Regions from separate parts of the Thioalkalivibrio sp. ALE17 genome, predicted to be linked through region 3. Evidence: predicted binding sites of a transcription regulator. Region 3 holds the regulator's gene; each other region holds the start of a gene.
What was found. Region 3 encodes FliA, which starts transcription of late flagellar genes. Its sites were predicted from a motif close to GCTAAAGTTNNNNNNNNNNCNGCCGATA; they were not measured.
Positions count from the first base shown of each region.

Region 1: a site for FliA is predicted at 3,131-3,158, ahead of H609_RS0110340 (methyl-accepting chemotaxis protein). Genes of this name have one in related genera too.
Region 2: a site for FliA is predicted at 3,344-3,371, ahead of H609_RS0102425 (methyl-accepting chemotaxis protein). Genes of this name have one in related genera too.

Region 1 covers NZ_AUDT01000020.1:892-5,797, forward strand. The annotation lists gene H609_RS0110335 (amidohydrolase family protein) at 1-720, shown strand, start outside; gene H609_RS0110340 (methyl-accepting chemotaxis protein) at 1,151-3,061, opposite strand; gene H609_RS0110345 (DASS family sodium-coupled anion symporter) at 3,241-4,743, opposite strand.
Region 2 covers NZ_AUDT01000002.1:156,716-161,621, reverse strand. The annotation lists gene H609_RS0102430 (GNAT family N-acetyltransferase) at 1-1,219, shown strand, start outside; gene H609_RS0102425 (methyl-accepting chemotaxis protein) at 1,233-3,248, opposite strand; gene H609_RS0102420 (ATP-binding cassette domain-containing protein) at 3,407-4,906, opposite strand, start outside.
Region 3 covers NZ_AUDT01000004.1:164,035-168,940, reverse strand. The annotation lists gene H609_RS0105530 (chemotaxis protein CheA) at 1-349, opposite strand, end outside; gene H609_RS0105525 (protein phosphatase CheZ) at 395-1,171, opposite strand; gene cheY (chemotaxis response regulator CheY) at 1,267-1,647, opposite strand; gene H609_RS0105515 (RNA polymerase sigma factor FliA) at 1,689-2,456, opposite strand; gene H609_RS0105510 (MinD/ParA family protein) at 2,453-3,277, opposite strand; partial or broken gene flhF (flagellar biosynthesis protein FlhF) at 3,446-4,553, opposite strand; gene flhA (flagellar biosynthesis protein FlhA) at 4,602-4,906, opposite strand, start outside.

The sequences.
Region 1 (4,906 bases), on a different contig from region 3:
GCCGAGGCCGCGCACTTCGGCATTAGCGACGTCGCGCGCACCCTGGCCGCCAACCAGGTGCGCAGCGCCATCGTCATGGCCCCCGAAGACGACCTGATCCGCCGCCTCAAGGCCGGGTCCGATACGCGCATCGTGCCGTTCCTGGAGGTTTCGCAGCGGCTGGGCAAGAAGATGGACTGGATGCACGTCGAGGATCTCGGCGACCGCGTCGCCCGCATGCTCGATGAATCCGACGTGAAATGGCGCGGCCTGGGCGAGTTCCATATCCTGGCGGATGACCGCTTCGCCCCCGGTTTCGAGCAGCTGCTGGACCTGGCCGTGGCGCGCGACCTCACCATCATGATCCACGGCGACCCCGCCGTAATCGACCACGCCTACGCGACCCATCCCGAGGTCCGCATCCTCTGGGCCCATGCCGGCAGCTACGCGTACCCGCCGCTGGTGCAGGACTACCTCGAACGCCACCCGCGCATGAACATGGACCTGTCCATGCGCAACCCGCGCATCAATCCCGGCGGCCAGATCGACGACGCCTGGTTCGAGCTCTTCCTGGCCCACCCCGACCGCTTCATGATCGGCGTGGACACCTTCACGCGCACCCGCTGGGAACAGTACACGCGCCTGAAGGACGAGACCCGCGCCTGGCTGGAACAACTCCCCGAGGACGTCGCCCGCGCGATCGCCTTCGAAAACGGCGAACGGCTCTTCCCCGCTCCGTAAAGCCCTGGATTCACCACGAAGCGCACGAAGGCACGAAGAAAGGCCAGGACAAGGGCGGTTCACAGGAAGACCGGAAGATTCGAAGGATGAATCGGCTAAAACCGCCCGGGGCCTGGCCGACGCCGTGACCCGTCCAGCCCGCCGGCCGAGCCCCCTGTGGGAGCGGGCTCGCCCGCGAAGCCCCCGCCCGCGTCCGCTCGAGCACCAGCCCTCCGACCAACCCTCCCCGTCAGACCGTGCCCGATCCACTACCCCATCAATCTCGCTTCCAATCTTCTCCTCTTCCTGTAGACCGGTTTTCGCCCTCGACCCAGCCCTTCTTCGTGCCTTCGTGCACTTCGTGGTGAACCAAGCCGTTCAACCACACACGCATGAAAAAGCCCGCCACCCCAAAAGGATGGCGGGCTCGGATCCCGGCACCTGATCGTGATCAGACCTTGAACTGACCCACGCGCTGCTGCTGCTCGGAGGCCAGCTTGGACAGCTCCTCGGACGCATTGCGGATCTGCTCCGAACCCGACGCGGTCTGATCCAGCACCTCGGTGATGTTGGCCACGTTGCGGTTGATCTCCTCGGCCACCGTGGACTGTTCCTCGGCGGCGCTGGCGATCTGCGTGTTCATGTCGCTGATGCGGGTGACGGATTGCGTAATCGCGACCAGCGACTCGCCGGCCAGGTTCACCTGCTCCACGCTCTCGTGGGCCTTGGCACGGCCGTCTTCCATCGCCTGCACCGCCTCGCGCGTGCCGGTCTGGACCCGCTCGATCATCTGCTGGATCTCGTGGGTCGAGTCCTGGGTGCGGCTGGCCAGCGTGCGCACCTCGTCCGCCACCACCGCGAAGCCGCGACCCTGCTCGCCGGCGCGGGCGGCCTCGATCGCCGCGTTCAGCGCCAGCAGGTTGGTCTGATCGGCAATGTCGCCGATCACCTCGAGGACCTTGTTGATCTCCTCGGCGTCCTGCGACAGACGACTGACCACCTCGGCGGCGCTGTCCACCTGAGTGGACAGGCCATTGATCGCGGTGACCGTCTTCTGCACCACCTGCTGGCCGGCGTTCGCATCCTGATCGGTGGTCTGCGCGGCGGCGGCGGCGTCCGCCGCATTCCGGGCCACTTCCTGCACGGTGGCCGTCATCTCGTTCATCGCGGTGGCGACCTGGTCGGTCTCCGCCTTCTGGCGGCGGACCTGCTCGTTGGTCTCCTCGCTGGTCGCGGACAGCTCGTTGGCCGCGGCCGCTACCTGGTCGGAACCGGCCGCCACCTGCTGGATCAGCACCCGGATCTTCTCCACGAAGTTATTGAAAGCGATGGAGAGATCCCCCAGCTCGTTCTTGCCGGATACCTTCAGCTGACGCGTCAGGTCCCCTTCGCCACTAGCGATGTCGTTCAGCCGGTCCACGGTCTGGCACAACGGCCGCACGATGCTGCGCGTCAGGAACCAGGCCAGCAGCGCGCCCAGGACCACCGCAATCACGCCGACCATCACCACGGTACCTGTGGCATTGCGCGCCATGTCGACATAGGCACTGCGATCGACCATCAGCTCGAGGACGCCCACCGCGTCCCCGGAGAAGTCCATCACCGGCCGCGCGATCACCGCCATCGGCTTGCCCTGGTAGGTCACGTTGCGCACGTGTCGCTCGCCACCGAGCACCTCGCGCATCTCGGCGGCGCTGAAGGTGGCCTCGCCATCGATGGTGCCGCCAAAGCGGCTGAAACGTCCGTCGTCCCGCAGGTACAGCGCGACCGGCGCCCCCAGCTCCTCGGTAAACTGCTCGAAGAAGGGATCACCGAAGGACAGGCCAAACTCCACCGAGCCCACGTGCTCACCGTTATGGGCGATCGGCACGACACCTCGAATCCCGAGGCCCGCCACACCCTCTTCCAGACCGGAGATCGGCGCCTGGTTATTGTTGGTATCGACCACGGTCTGGCGGAAGCCGGACAGGTCGTCATCGAAGCGGTCCGGACGATGCACGCGCAGGAAGGACGTCGCCGGCGGCGTATGGAACTGGTACTGGCGCACCCCGTAGTCCGTGCTCAGCGACTCGAAGGTCGGCACGGTCATCGCAGCCAGCCGTTCGCGATCGCCCGTGGCCAGTGCCTCCTGGACATCCGGGATGCGGGCGACCGTCTCGGCCATCGCCGTGGCCCGCGCCGCCTCCTGGTCCAGCCGATCCAGCAACTGTCCGGCCAGGTCGTTCAGCTCGCGCTGCTCGGCCCGGTCCGCCATCGTGCCCAGGGCGTTCATCACCACGACCAGCGTCAGCACCACGGCGAGTACGACCACGCCGATGATGCCCACCATGAGCCGTACACCAATCCGGATATTGTCAAACATGTCTGCGCGTCCTTTCCTGCACCGGTCACGGCCGGCTTCAGAATCAAGATTCAGGTCAGTCGTCCTTCCTAGCGGCGGCGAATCCTAAAACTTGAATACCAAAGTGCTTTCTTCCCCACAGGTTCTCAGGGGACAAGATTCCCTCGGTAGGCCGCTTCCGGCCTCCGCGCTCAGACGGGCTACAACAACAGAATCTCGGCAAACACGTAGACCACCAGGCTGATCAGCACCAGCGCCAGCACCGAAAGCAAGGCCCCGCCACGCACCATGTCCAGCACCCGCAGCCGGTTGCTGGCGAACACGATGGCGTTGGGTGGCGTCGCCACCGGCAGCATGAAGGCCACCGACGCGGCAAACGCCACCGGCAGGGCCAGCAGCAGTACGGGCACGTCCATGCTCAGCGCGAACGCGGTCACCAGCGGCAACAGCGTGGCCGCTGTGGCGGTATTGCTCGTCACATGACTCAGGGTCATGGTCAGGAGCGCCACCCCGGCCATGATCAGGATCAGCGGCCAGGCCTGGGCGATCACCAGGGCATCCGCCGCCAGCTCCGCCAGCCCGCTGGACTCGATCGCCGCACCCAGGCTCAAGCCCCCGCCTACCAGCAACAGCACGCCCCAGGGGAGCTCGCGCGTATTGTCCCAGCTCAGCAGCCGGCGCTGTTCGCGCGAGCCCGACGGCACCAGGAACAGCAACCCGGCCCCGAGGATCGCGATGCCGGCATCGGTCAGCGAGATCGGTAGCCAGCCCTCGAGCAGCGGCCGTGTCAGCCAGGCCAGCGCAACCAGCAGAAACACCCCGGCCACCCGCTTTTCCGCGACCGACCAGGGGCCCACGGTCGCGCGCTGTTCGTCCAGCAGCGCGCGCAGACCGTTCAGCTCCACCCGGTGCACCGGAAACACCCAGCGGGTCAGCGACCACCACGCAAGGGCCAGCAGCACCGCCGCCAGCGGCAGCCCCAGGGTCATCCATTCCAGGAACCCGATCTCCATCCCGTGGCGATCCCCGAGGTACGCGGCCGTCAGGGCATTCGGCGGCGAACCGATGATGGTCGCCATGCCCCCGATGTTCGCGGCGAACGCGATGCCCAGCAGGAGCGCCAGGGCCGGGCGCCGCGACTCCATGTCCGGCCCCTGTGGCGACGCGCCACGCTCGATCAGCCCCAGCACCGAGAGCGCGATCGGCAGCATCAGGGCCGCCGTCGCGGTATTGCTGACCCACATGGACAACCCCGCCGTGGCCAGCATGAAGGCCCCCACCAGCACATGCAGGCGATTGCCGGCGCGCGCCACGATCGCCAGCGCCATGCGCCGGTGGAGATCCCAGCGCTGCACGGCCAGGGCAATGGCGAAGCCGCCCATGAACAGGAAAATGATCGGATTCGCGTACGGCGCGGTGGCCTCGTCCATGGGCACGATGTCGAGCACCGGCAGGACCGCGATCGGCAGCAGCGCCGTCACCGGCAGCGGCAGGGCCTCGCTGATCCACCAGGTCGCCATGAACAACGTCAGGCCCAGCACCCGCCAGGCCGCCGGATCGAACCCCGCCGGGGCCGGTACCAGCAGGAAGATGGCGAAGATCGCCGGCCCCAGCAACAGACCGATGCGCCCGCGCCAGTTCACCGGAGGGGTCTTTTCCGGTTGGGTGTCGCGTTGCCCTGCCGTGTCCTCGGTCGCTGCCATGGGCCTCTTTCGTCGGTCAAACATCAGGGTATACGGCCCGGGCCAAAACCAACCCGTACCATCGGAAATTGCATCGTCCGGGCAACGTGACTATCGTTGTCCCGTTATGCGGCGTGCCCGTTTCGGAACGCTGCCACAGCAGTTTCTCACGACACTGTCCAAG
Region 2 (4,906 bases), on a different contig from region 3:
GGTGGAACGCCTGCTGCGCCTCGCCCGCCGTGCCCGGCGCCTGGTGTTGTCCACCACGACCGGCGGCTTCGAGGGGAGTGGCCAGGGCTTCCGGCTGCGCGCGCTGCCGACCCTGGAGGCGGCGGGTTTCCGGGTGCGGTTGCAGGCCATGGCGACCCCGGTGCGCTGGGCGCCGGGGGATCCGCTGGAGGACTGGCTCGATCGGCTGTTCCTGCTGGAGGCGGAAAGCCGGACACCGGCTACCCAGGCCGTCCGTCTGCGCTGGACGACCGGGGCGGCCCTGGCGGAGTTGCCGCAGACCCTGGAGGCCGTGACGGGCCTGCTGGCGGATGCGCACTACCGGACCCGTCCGTCCGATCTTCTGCGCTGGCTGGAGGACCCCGGCGTGCGCGTGCTGTGCATGGAGGGCGTGACGGACGGGGCGCTGTTCGGCGTCGCACTGATCCAGGAGGAACCCGGCCTGGATCGGGCCCTGGCCGAGGCGGTGTGGGCGGGTGAGCGCCGTCCGCAGGGGCAGTTTCTGCCCTGCACACTGGCTGCTCTGGGGGGCTTCGAGCTGGCGGCGGAGCGTACCTGGCGCATCCAGCGCATCGCGGTGCACCCGCGCTGGCAGGGGCGGGGCCTGGGCGGCCGCCTGCTGCGGGCGGTCGCGGATCGGGCCGTTGCCGAACGGGTGGCGCTGCTGGGGGTGAGTTTCGGGCTGCAGCCCGCCTTGCTGCGGCTCTGGCAGCGGGAGGGCTACGTTCTGGTGCGCGTGGGGACCCAGCCGGACGCGGCCAGTGGTCAGGTCAGTGGTGTGGTCCTGCGCGCACTCCGGCCCCGCACGGCCTCCGGTCTGCAGCCAATCCAGCGCGCCTTCTGGCGCGACTGGCCGGTCTGGTACCCACGCTTCCTGCCGGCATCCGCCGCGGCCATGGTGAGTGCGGTCCTGGAGGAAACGGCCCGGCCGTTGGCGGAGGCCGACCCGGCCACCGATCTCGCGGAGGTTCGAGCCTTTGCGTACCGCGCGCGGCCGCTGGAATGGGCGTTGCCGGCCCTGTTGCGGCAGCTGGAAGCAGCCCCGCCGGCCGATCCGGAAGGCCGCCTGCTGGCGGCGACCCTGGCCGCGCCCGTTGACTGGGATCAGCGGGCGCGTGAGCTCGGGGTGTCCGGGCGGCGCGGCGTCACCCGCAGGCTGCGCCGCGCCGCCCGGACCTGGCTGGAGGTACGTAGCCCGTAGCCCGTAGACCGGGTCAGAGCCGGAACTGCGCCAGGGCCTGCTGGATCTCCTTTTCCACCTGCTTGAGTTCGTCGGAGGCGGCGCTGACCCGGTCGGCGGTGTTGGCCGACTGATCCGCCTCGTCGGAGATCTGCACGATGTTGCGGTTGATATCCTCGACCACCGTGCTCTGCTGGCGCGAAGCGACCGCGATCTGCTCGGTCATCTCCACGATGGTGGTGACCGACTGCCGGATCTGTTGCAGGGCGCCGTTGACCTCGGCGGTATGCTCCATGGTCGACTCGGCCTCTTCCTGACCCTGTTCCATGGCCTTGACGGCACTGGTGGTGGCGGTTTGCAGGCGCGAGATCATGGACTCGATCTCGTCGGTGGATTCCTGCGTGCGGGTCGCCAGCTTGCGGACCTCGTCGGCGACCACCGCGAAGCCGCGGCCATGTTCGCCGGCGCGGGCGGCCTCGATGGCCGCGTTCAGGGCCAGCAGGTTGGTCTGCTCGGCGACCCCGCGGATCACCTCGAGGATGGTTCCGATCTGCTTGGAGTCCTCGCCCAGCTTGGAGACGGTCCCGGCGGCCTGCTCGACGGTGCCGAGCAGCGAGGCCATGGACTCGATGTTCTTCTGCATCACCTCGGAGCCGTTGTTCACTGCATCCCCGGCCTCCTGGCCGGCCTGGGAGGTCGCGTCGGTGTTGCGCGCGATCTCCTCGGCGCTGCTTTGCAGCTCGTTGATCGCGGTGGCGACACGCTCGGTCTCGTCGCGCTGGCGCGAGACCGCCTCGCGGGCCTCGTAGGCCTCCTGGTTCAGGTTCTCGGTGGCGCGGTTGAGTGTCTCGGTGCTGCCGCGCGCGTGGCCGATGGCCTGGGCGATCTTGTCGGTGAAGCGGTTGAAGGCGCGGCCCAGTTGCGCGGTCTCGATCAGCCCGTTCTCGTCCAGGCGGCGGCTCAGATCGCCATCGCCGTCGGCGATCTCCTCGAGCGCCGCGGTGGAGTGGGCCAGCGCGCGCCGCACGACCAGGATGATGAACACCGCGCCGGCCAGCCCGAGGATCACGCCGATCAGAGCCAGGATGCCCTGGGTCGTCTGGGTGGCGCGCATGTCGGCGGTCAGGGCGGCGGCGCTGCGTTCGGCGCGGGCAGTGATGCGCTCGCTGAGTCCTTGCAGATGATCGCGGGCCTCGACCAGCAGCGGGCCGATCTCGGTCCGAATCAGGTAGGCATCCTGCAGGGCCTGTTCGCTGCCGTGGATCTCGATCAGGTCGTCCAGCGCGGTGTTCTGGGTATCCAGGGCCATCTGGAAGTCTTCCAGCGCGATCTGCTGTTCGAAGTCGAGATCGTCGAACTGGTCCATCAGCTGCGCGGTGATGTCGTTGGTGCGGGTCGAGAACAGGCGCACGTTCTCGCGGAAGGCGTCATCGCGGAAGGCGATGAACCCGCGCAGGTTGGAGGTGACCTGGACCACCGACATGCGCAGCTCATGCAGGGTGTCGAGACGGTCCCAGGAACGCTGGAAGCGCGGCAGGGCCATCTCGGCGTCGATCATCATGTTGGTCTGCTGGGTCATCTCGCGGCTGGCCGGGTTGGCCCGGGCGTTGGCGATTCCCAGGGCCGGCATATTCTCGGCCGCGTTCTCCGCCACCTCGATCAGGCGGTCCTCGAAGCTGGCGAACTGATCCACCAGGCGGCGTACCTCGGTCGCGCTGGCGGCGAGTTCCTCGTCGGCCGCGATGACCGGATTCTCGTTCAGGGCCCGCGTGGCCGCATCGAGCTCGCGCATCGCGTTTTGCCATGCATCGCGATGCGACTGCTCCTCGCTCATCAGGTAGAAGCCGAGAAACGCCGCGCTCTCCTGCAGCAGCTGCTCGACATCGTTGACCCGGGCGACGGCCGGGTAGTCGGCCTGCGTGAGTTGCTCGACCCCCTGACTGCCCGTGCTCATCGCGCGCAGTGCCAGCAGGGAGTTGATGATCAGGATGGCGACGACCAGGCCGAACCCGGCAATCAGCAGCCCCCGAATGGAGAGTTTGTCCAGCATGCGATGACTCCTTCAGCGCGCCCTGTCCCGGGCGCTTCGCGAACCGGCCGCGGTCTCGGAGAGCGCGGACCCGAAAGGTGGCTATTCAACCCCTGTTACGGCAGACCCCCGGCAGAGTTGAGGGGTGGCCGGAAACCCGAGTGTAGACGCGCCGACGCTCAACCGGATTCCAGCTGCTCCCAGCGCTCGAAGCAGTGGGCCAGCTCGGCCTCCACGGTCTCGAGCCGCGCCTGCAGGTCGCGCATGCGTTCGCCGTCGCGCAGGGCCTCGGGATCGGTCATCGCCGTGGTCAGTTCCTGTTGCTCGGTTTCCAGGGCCTCGATCCGGGCCGGGAGGGCCTCCAGTTCGCGCGCATCCTTGTAGGACAGTTTGCGCGGGGTCGCCGGAGCGTTTTCCGATGTCTGCGGCGATGGTTCGGGAGCGGGCTCGGCCCGCGGCTCCGGGGCGCCGGGGCGGGCGGCGGCCGCGGTTTCGCCCTCCAGCAGCCGCCGCGTGACACGTTCGGGCAGGTCGGACCAGCCACCCACGAACTCTTCCACCGATCCGTCGCCCGGCAGGACCAGGGTCGAGGTCGCGACATTGTCCAGAAACGAGCGGTCGTGGCTGACCACGATCACCGTCCCGGTGTACTCGATCAGGAGCTGTTCCAGCAGCTCCAGGGTCTCCACATCGAGGTCGTTGGTGGGTTCGTCGAGCACCAGCAGATTTGCCGGGCGCAGGAACAGCTTGGCCAGCAGCAGGCGATTGCGCTCGCCCCCGGACAGCGCCGACACCGGCTGGCGGGAACGTGATGGCGGGAACAGGAAGTCTTCCAGGTAGGACAAAATGTGCCGGCTCTCGCCATTGACCATCACCCGGTCGCGCCCCTCGCCGACCGCGTCCTGCACCGTGGTGTCCTCGTCGAGATGCGCGCGCGCCTGGTCGAAGTACGCGATCTCCAGCTGGGTGCCCAGCTTCACGTGACCGGCCAGCGGCTCCATCTGTCCGAGCAGGCCGCGCAGCAGGGTCGTCTTGCCCGCGCCGTTGGGTCCGACGATGCCCAGGGCATCGCCACGCTGCAGCAGCAGGTTCACGTCCCTCACGATCGGTTTGTCGTAGCCAAAATCGGCGTGCTCCGCCTCGATCACCAGCCGGCCCGAACGCTGTTCCGGGCTCAGCTTCATCTTGACCTGGCCGCTGCGTTCGCGGCGCTCGGCGCGCTTCTTGCGCAGGGCCTGCAGTGCCCGCACGCGCCCCTCGTTGCGGGTACGCCGTGCCTTGATGCCCTGGCGCACCCAGGCCTCCTCCTGCGCCAGCTTGCGGTCGAACTCCGCGCGCTGGGTGGCCTCGGTCTCCAGGCGTTCGGCCTGACGGCGGCGGAATTCCTCGATCGACGGCGGGTGTTCATACAGCTGCCCGCGGTCCAGCTCCAGGATGCGGGTGGCTACACTCTCCATGAACTGGCGGTCATGGCTGATGAAGACCACGGTCAGGCCGCTCTCGAGCAGGAACTCTTCCAGCCAGCGGATCGCGGCCACGTCGAGGTGGTTGGTCGGTTCGTCGAGCAGCAGCAGCTGCGGGCGCTGCACCAGTTCGCGTGCCAGCCAGACCCGGCGCTTGAGTCCGCCGGATAGGGCGGCGAACTGCGCCTCGGGGTCCAGGCTCAGGCGGGAGATGGT
Region 3 (4,906 bases):
CCTCGGCGGGCGTGGGATCCACGCCGGAGCGCAGGTCCCCGAACATTACGTTCAGGGTGTCCAGCACCCGCAGCATGGTGTCCATCAGGTGACTGTCCGCCCGCCGCTCACCGTTACGCAGCAGGTTGAAGACGTCCTCCGCGTGATGGCACACGGTCACCAGGGGATCCAGGCTCAGGAAGCCGGCTCCACCCTTGATGGTATGGAAGCTACGAAAGACCGCATTCAGCAGATCCCGGTCATCGGGATTCTGTTCCAGGTCGATGAGTTGCTCGTTGAGCCCCTCCAGCAGTTCCCCGGCCTCGATCAGGAAGTCCTGAAGGATTTCGTCATTGGGGTCGATGGCCATTCAGTCTCTCCGGTCGCGTGGCGCCATTCGCATGAGGGGCACTGCCTAGAAGCCCAGGCTCGATAGCAGATCGTCCACCTCGTCCTGTCCTTGAACGACATCCGCGGCGGAATCTTGAGTCTTGGGCACGCTGGGACCGTGACCCTTGCGGTCCGCCTCGCGATCCTCCTCGCGCTGTTCAAGCGACGCCTCGGCCGCCTCGACCTGCTCCATGCGCCCGCTGGAGAGCCGGATCAGGGACACCAGGTTCTCTTCCAGGTCGGTCACCAGCTGGATCACGCGGCGAATCACCTGGCCGGTAATGTCCTGATAACTCTGGGCCATCAGCACCTCGGAGAGCAGCCGGCGCAGCTCCTCGGTGTCGTCCCCCGCCTGCGCGAAGAACGTGTCGAGCTCGCGGGCAAAGTCCCGGAACTCCTCCACCGAGAGCTGGCGGTTACGAAAGCGCGTCCACTTCGCCGTCAGGTCGGCCGCCTGCTGGCTGAACGACTCCGCGATCGGCAGGCTCGACTCAATGGCATTCATGGTGTCGTGGGCCGCCTGTTCGGTCATCGTGACCACGTAATTCAGGCGTTCCTTTGCGTCCGGGATCTCCGCCTGGGTCAGTTCGACCAGACGCGAATCGCCGCGGAAGCTTTGCAGGGCCTCGTGAAGATCGCGGGTCAGCTTGCCCAGCTCGTCGAAGAGTTCGCGGTCATAGGGGCGCGCCAGATCCTGCACCAGCGCCCGGGCGCCCGTGTCGTCGCCCGCCTCCAGCGTCTTGACCAGCTGTCGCGCAAGCTCCAGCTGATCATCGCGTGGTGGGTGTTCCTGTTCAGTCATGAGAAGCCTCTTGCGGGTACGGCGCGGAAGGTTTCGGACAACGCCCGCGGCGGTCGGTGCCACGGGCGCCGGGCATATCGGTCACAGGCGCATGATTATCCCTGTGCTTCAATGCGTTCGAAGATCTTGTCGATCTTTTCCTTCAGCGTCTCGGCGGTGAACGGCTTGACCACGTAGCCGTTCACGCCCGCCTCGGCCGCCTCGACGATCTGGTCGCGCTTGGCCTCCGCCGTCACCATCAGCACCGGCATGGACTTGAGGTTCGGGTCGGCGCGCACGGCCTTCAGCAAGTCGATCCCCGGCATGTTGGGCATGTTCCAGTCGGTGATCAGAAAGTCGAAATCGCCGTTCTGCAGCATCGGCAGCGCGGTGCTGCCGTCGTCGGCTTCCTGGGTATTGTTGAAGCCAAGATCACGCAACAGGTTCTTGATAATGCGCCGCATCGTGGAAAAGTCGTCCACGATGAGAATCTTCATTCCCTTGTCCACACGTCACTCCGGGATTCGTAGGGTGGGTTTTAGAATAACTGCAAAGCCGTACCGTCTTCGAGCCACGAACCCAGGCGGGCACGCAGTCGAATGGTGGCCTGACTTCGGATCTGGCTGACGCGCGACTCGGTCACGCCCAGCACGGCACCGATCTCGCGCAGGTTGAGCTCTTCGATGTAGTAGAGCGACAGCACCAGCCGCTCGCGTTCGGGGAGGTCGCCGAGGGCTTCGGCCAGTTCCTGACGGAACTCACCGGCCTCGAGGGTGCGGGCCGGCGACACCTCCTGCCCTTCGATCACGCGATCAGCCCCGTCGTCACCCCCGCCGAGGTCGTCCAAAGCGAACAGGTGGGCCCCGGCGTGATCCTGCAGCATCTCGTAGTACTGGTCGATCGGCACGTCCAGCTCGGCGGCGACCTCGCTGCCACGCGCCGCCCGCCCCTCGCGCGCCTCGACGGTCTGGATCGCCGCGGCAATACGCCGACTGTTGCGGTGCACCGAACGCGGTGTCCAGTCACTGCGGCGCAGCTCGTCGATCATCGCGCCACGGATGCGGATGCCGGCGTAGGTGGCAAAGGTCGCGCCCTGGCCGCCCTCGAACTGGCGCGCCGCCTCGAGCAGCCCGATCATGCCCGCCTGAATCAGATCATCCACCTGCACCGAGGCGGGGAGCCGCGCCATCAGGTGATGGGCGATGCGGTGGACCAGCTCGACGTGATCGGCAATCAGCTGTTCGTGTCCGCCGCTGGCCGCGGAGGTCGCCTGATAGCCGGAAAGTCGATTACGCGTCGTCATCATGCGCTCTGCAGCATCCGTTCCACGAAAAACCCGACGCCACCGTGGTCACCGCCCCCCACCGGCCAGCGGTCCACGGTCCGTGCCAGTTCGGCAAAGGCCTTCCCCGCCGGGCTCCCGGGGTACTGCTGTACCACTGGCGCGCGTTTCTGCACCGCCTTTCGCAGGTGATCGTCCATCGGAATATAGCCGGCCAGGTCGAGCACCACCTCCGGCAGGTAGTTGCCGCAGACGGTATTGAGCTTCTGCATCAGTCGCTCGGCGCCTTCGCGGCCGTCGACCATGTTCGTCACCATGCGGAAGCGACGCAGGCCATGATCGCGGTGCAGGACCTTGATCAGGGCATAGGCGTCGGTAATCGAGGCGGGCTCGTCGCAGACCACCACCAGGGTCTCCTGGACCGCGCGGCAGAACGACGTCACGGATTCCTGCAGGCCGGCCGCGGTGTCCACGATCAGCACATCCAGGGGTTTGCGATAGGCGCTGAAGGCATGGATCAAACCGGCATGCTCGGCCGGCGTCAGGTTGGCCATCGCCGCGATCCCGGAAGCCGACGGCACCACCTTCACCCCGTCCGGCCCCTGGACGAGCACGTCCTCCAGGCTGTCCACGTCCCCGGTCACCAGGTCGTGCAGCGTGCGCTCGGGACGCATCCCCAACAGCAGGTCCACGTTGGCCAGGCCCAGATCGGCGTCGAACAGCATGACCTCGCGCCCGAGCCGGGCCAGGCCCACCGACAGGTTCACCGATACGTTGGTCTTGCCCACCCCGCCCTTGCCCGAGGCAACCGCGATGACCTTCAACGGCTTGTTAGTGCGTGGCATAGCGCCCCTTCCCGACCGGTTGAATCAGTTCCAGCGTGGCGGGCTCCGCCGCCCGTGCCGGACGTGCCTGGGCGCGCGCGCGTCGCGGCGGTTCCATCTCCGCCAGGCGCTCGGCCGCCCAGGTCTCGCGGGCATTGGCCGCTGCCCCGGGTTCATCGGCGGCATCCTCCAGGGCCAGTCGGGTCAGATACCCGGTATCGACCCGGTGAAAGTCCTCGGCAATACGCTGGCCATCGCTGACGAACCCCAGCCCCAGGTGCTGATCGAGCAGTACGGACAGGACCTCGCCCAGCTCCTCGGCCTCGTCCAGCTTGGTCAGCACCAGCGCCGAGGGCTCCGCCTTGCGAAATGCCTCCAGCACCCGCCGCAACGCGCTCCCCTGGGTCGTCGCCGACACCACCAGCCAGCTCTCGGCCCGGATGTCCGGCGGCAGGTGCGCGAACAGGGATTCGTCCTCCACTGCACGCGGGGCCTGTCCCGCCGTATCCACCAGGATCAGGTGCCCATCCTCCACGCGGCGCGCCAGTTCGCGCAACTCTCTCGCGTTCTGCAGCACCCGCACCGAGATCCCCGCCATCTGGGCGAAGGCCTGCAACTGGCGCGTGGCCCCGATGCGCTGGCTGTCCAGGGTGACCAGCGTAACCGAATCCGGGCCCATGCGGCGGATCTGGCGCAGCGCGATGCGGGCCAGCGTGGTGGTCTTGCCAACGCCGGTGGGCCCGACCAGCGCCAGCAGGCCGCCCTCGTCCAGGATGTCCGGCCGGTGGGTGGCAATCGCGCCCGACAACCGCGCCCGCAGGCGTTCCCAGGCCTGTTCCGGCGAGCTGTCATCGAGAATGCTTCCGGCCAGGCTGCGCGCCAGGGCCTCGCTGAACCCGCGGTCGATCAGGCGCGCCTTGCATTCCGCCGCCAGCGGGTGGCGGGCCGCCCAGCGCGCCTCTTCGCTCTCCGCATACTGGCGCGTCATCAGGCTGCGCAGGTCGCGCAGCTCCTGCCGCATGGCGGTCAGCTCCGGGTCGGCCGGCCACGACGCCGCGGCCTGACCGGCGCCGCGCTCGCGGGCCGGTCGGGCGGTTGTGCTCGCTTCGCGGCTCGTCGCGGGCGCGTCCTGCGCGGCTACCGGCTCCGACGCGGCGCCGTCCTCCAGCGCCGCGACCACCTCCAGCCAGCCGTCGACCCGGCGACTGGACAGGATGACCGCGTCCTCGCCCTGCTGCTCCCGCACCTGGCGCATCGCGTCACGCATGTCCCGGGCCCGATATCGTCTGACGTTCATGCTTTTTCTCCTGCGCCGCTCGCGCGGCGGAACCCTTCATCGTGTCGTTCAGGCGGACTGCTTCTGCGACTCTTCCTGGCCGACGGTGGCAACCACCCGGATCCGGCGATTGTCCGGAATCTCGGTGAACGCCAGCACGGTCAGACTGCGGACCGCGCCGCGCAGCCACCCGGCGATCCAGGAGCGGATCTCCGGTGCCACCACCAGGACCGCCGGCTGTCCGGCCGTCTCCTGGCGGCGGGCCGCATCGGCCACCGAGCGCTGCAGCCGCTCCGCCAGCCCGGGCTCCAGTCCAACCGTGCCGCCCGAGCTCCCCTGCAGGGACTTATGCAAGAGCTGTTCCAACGACGGAT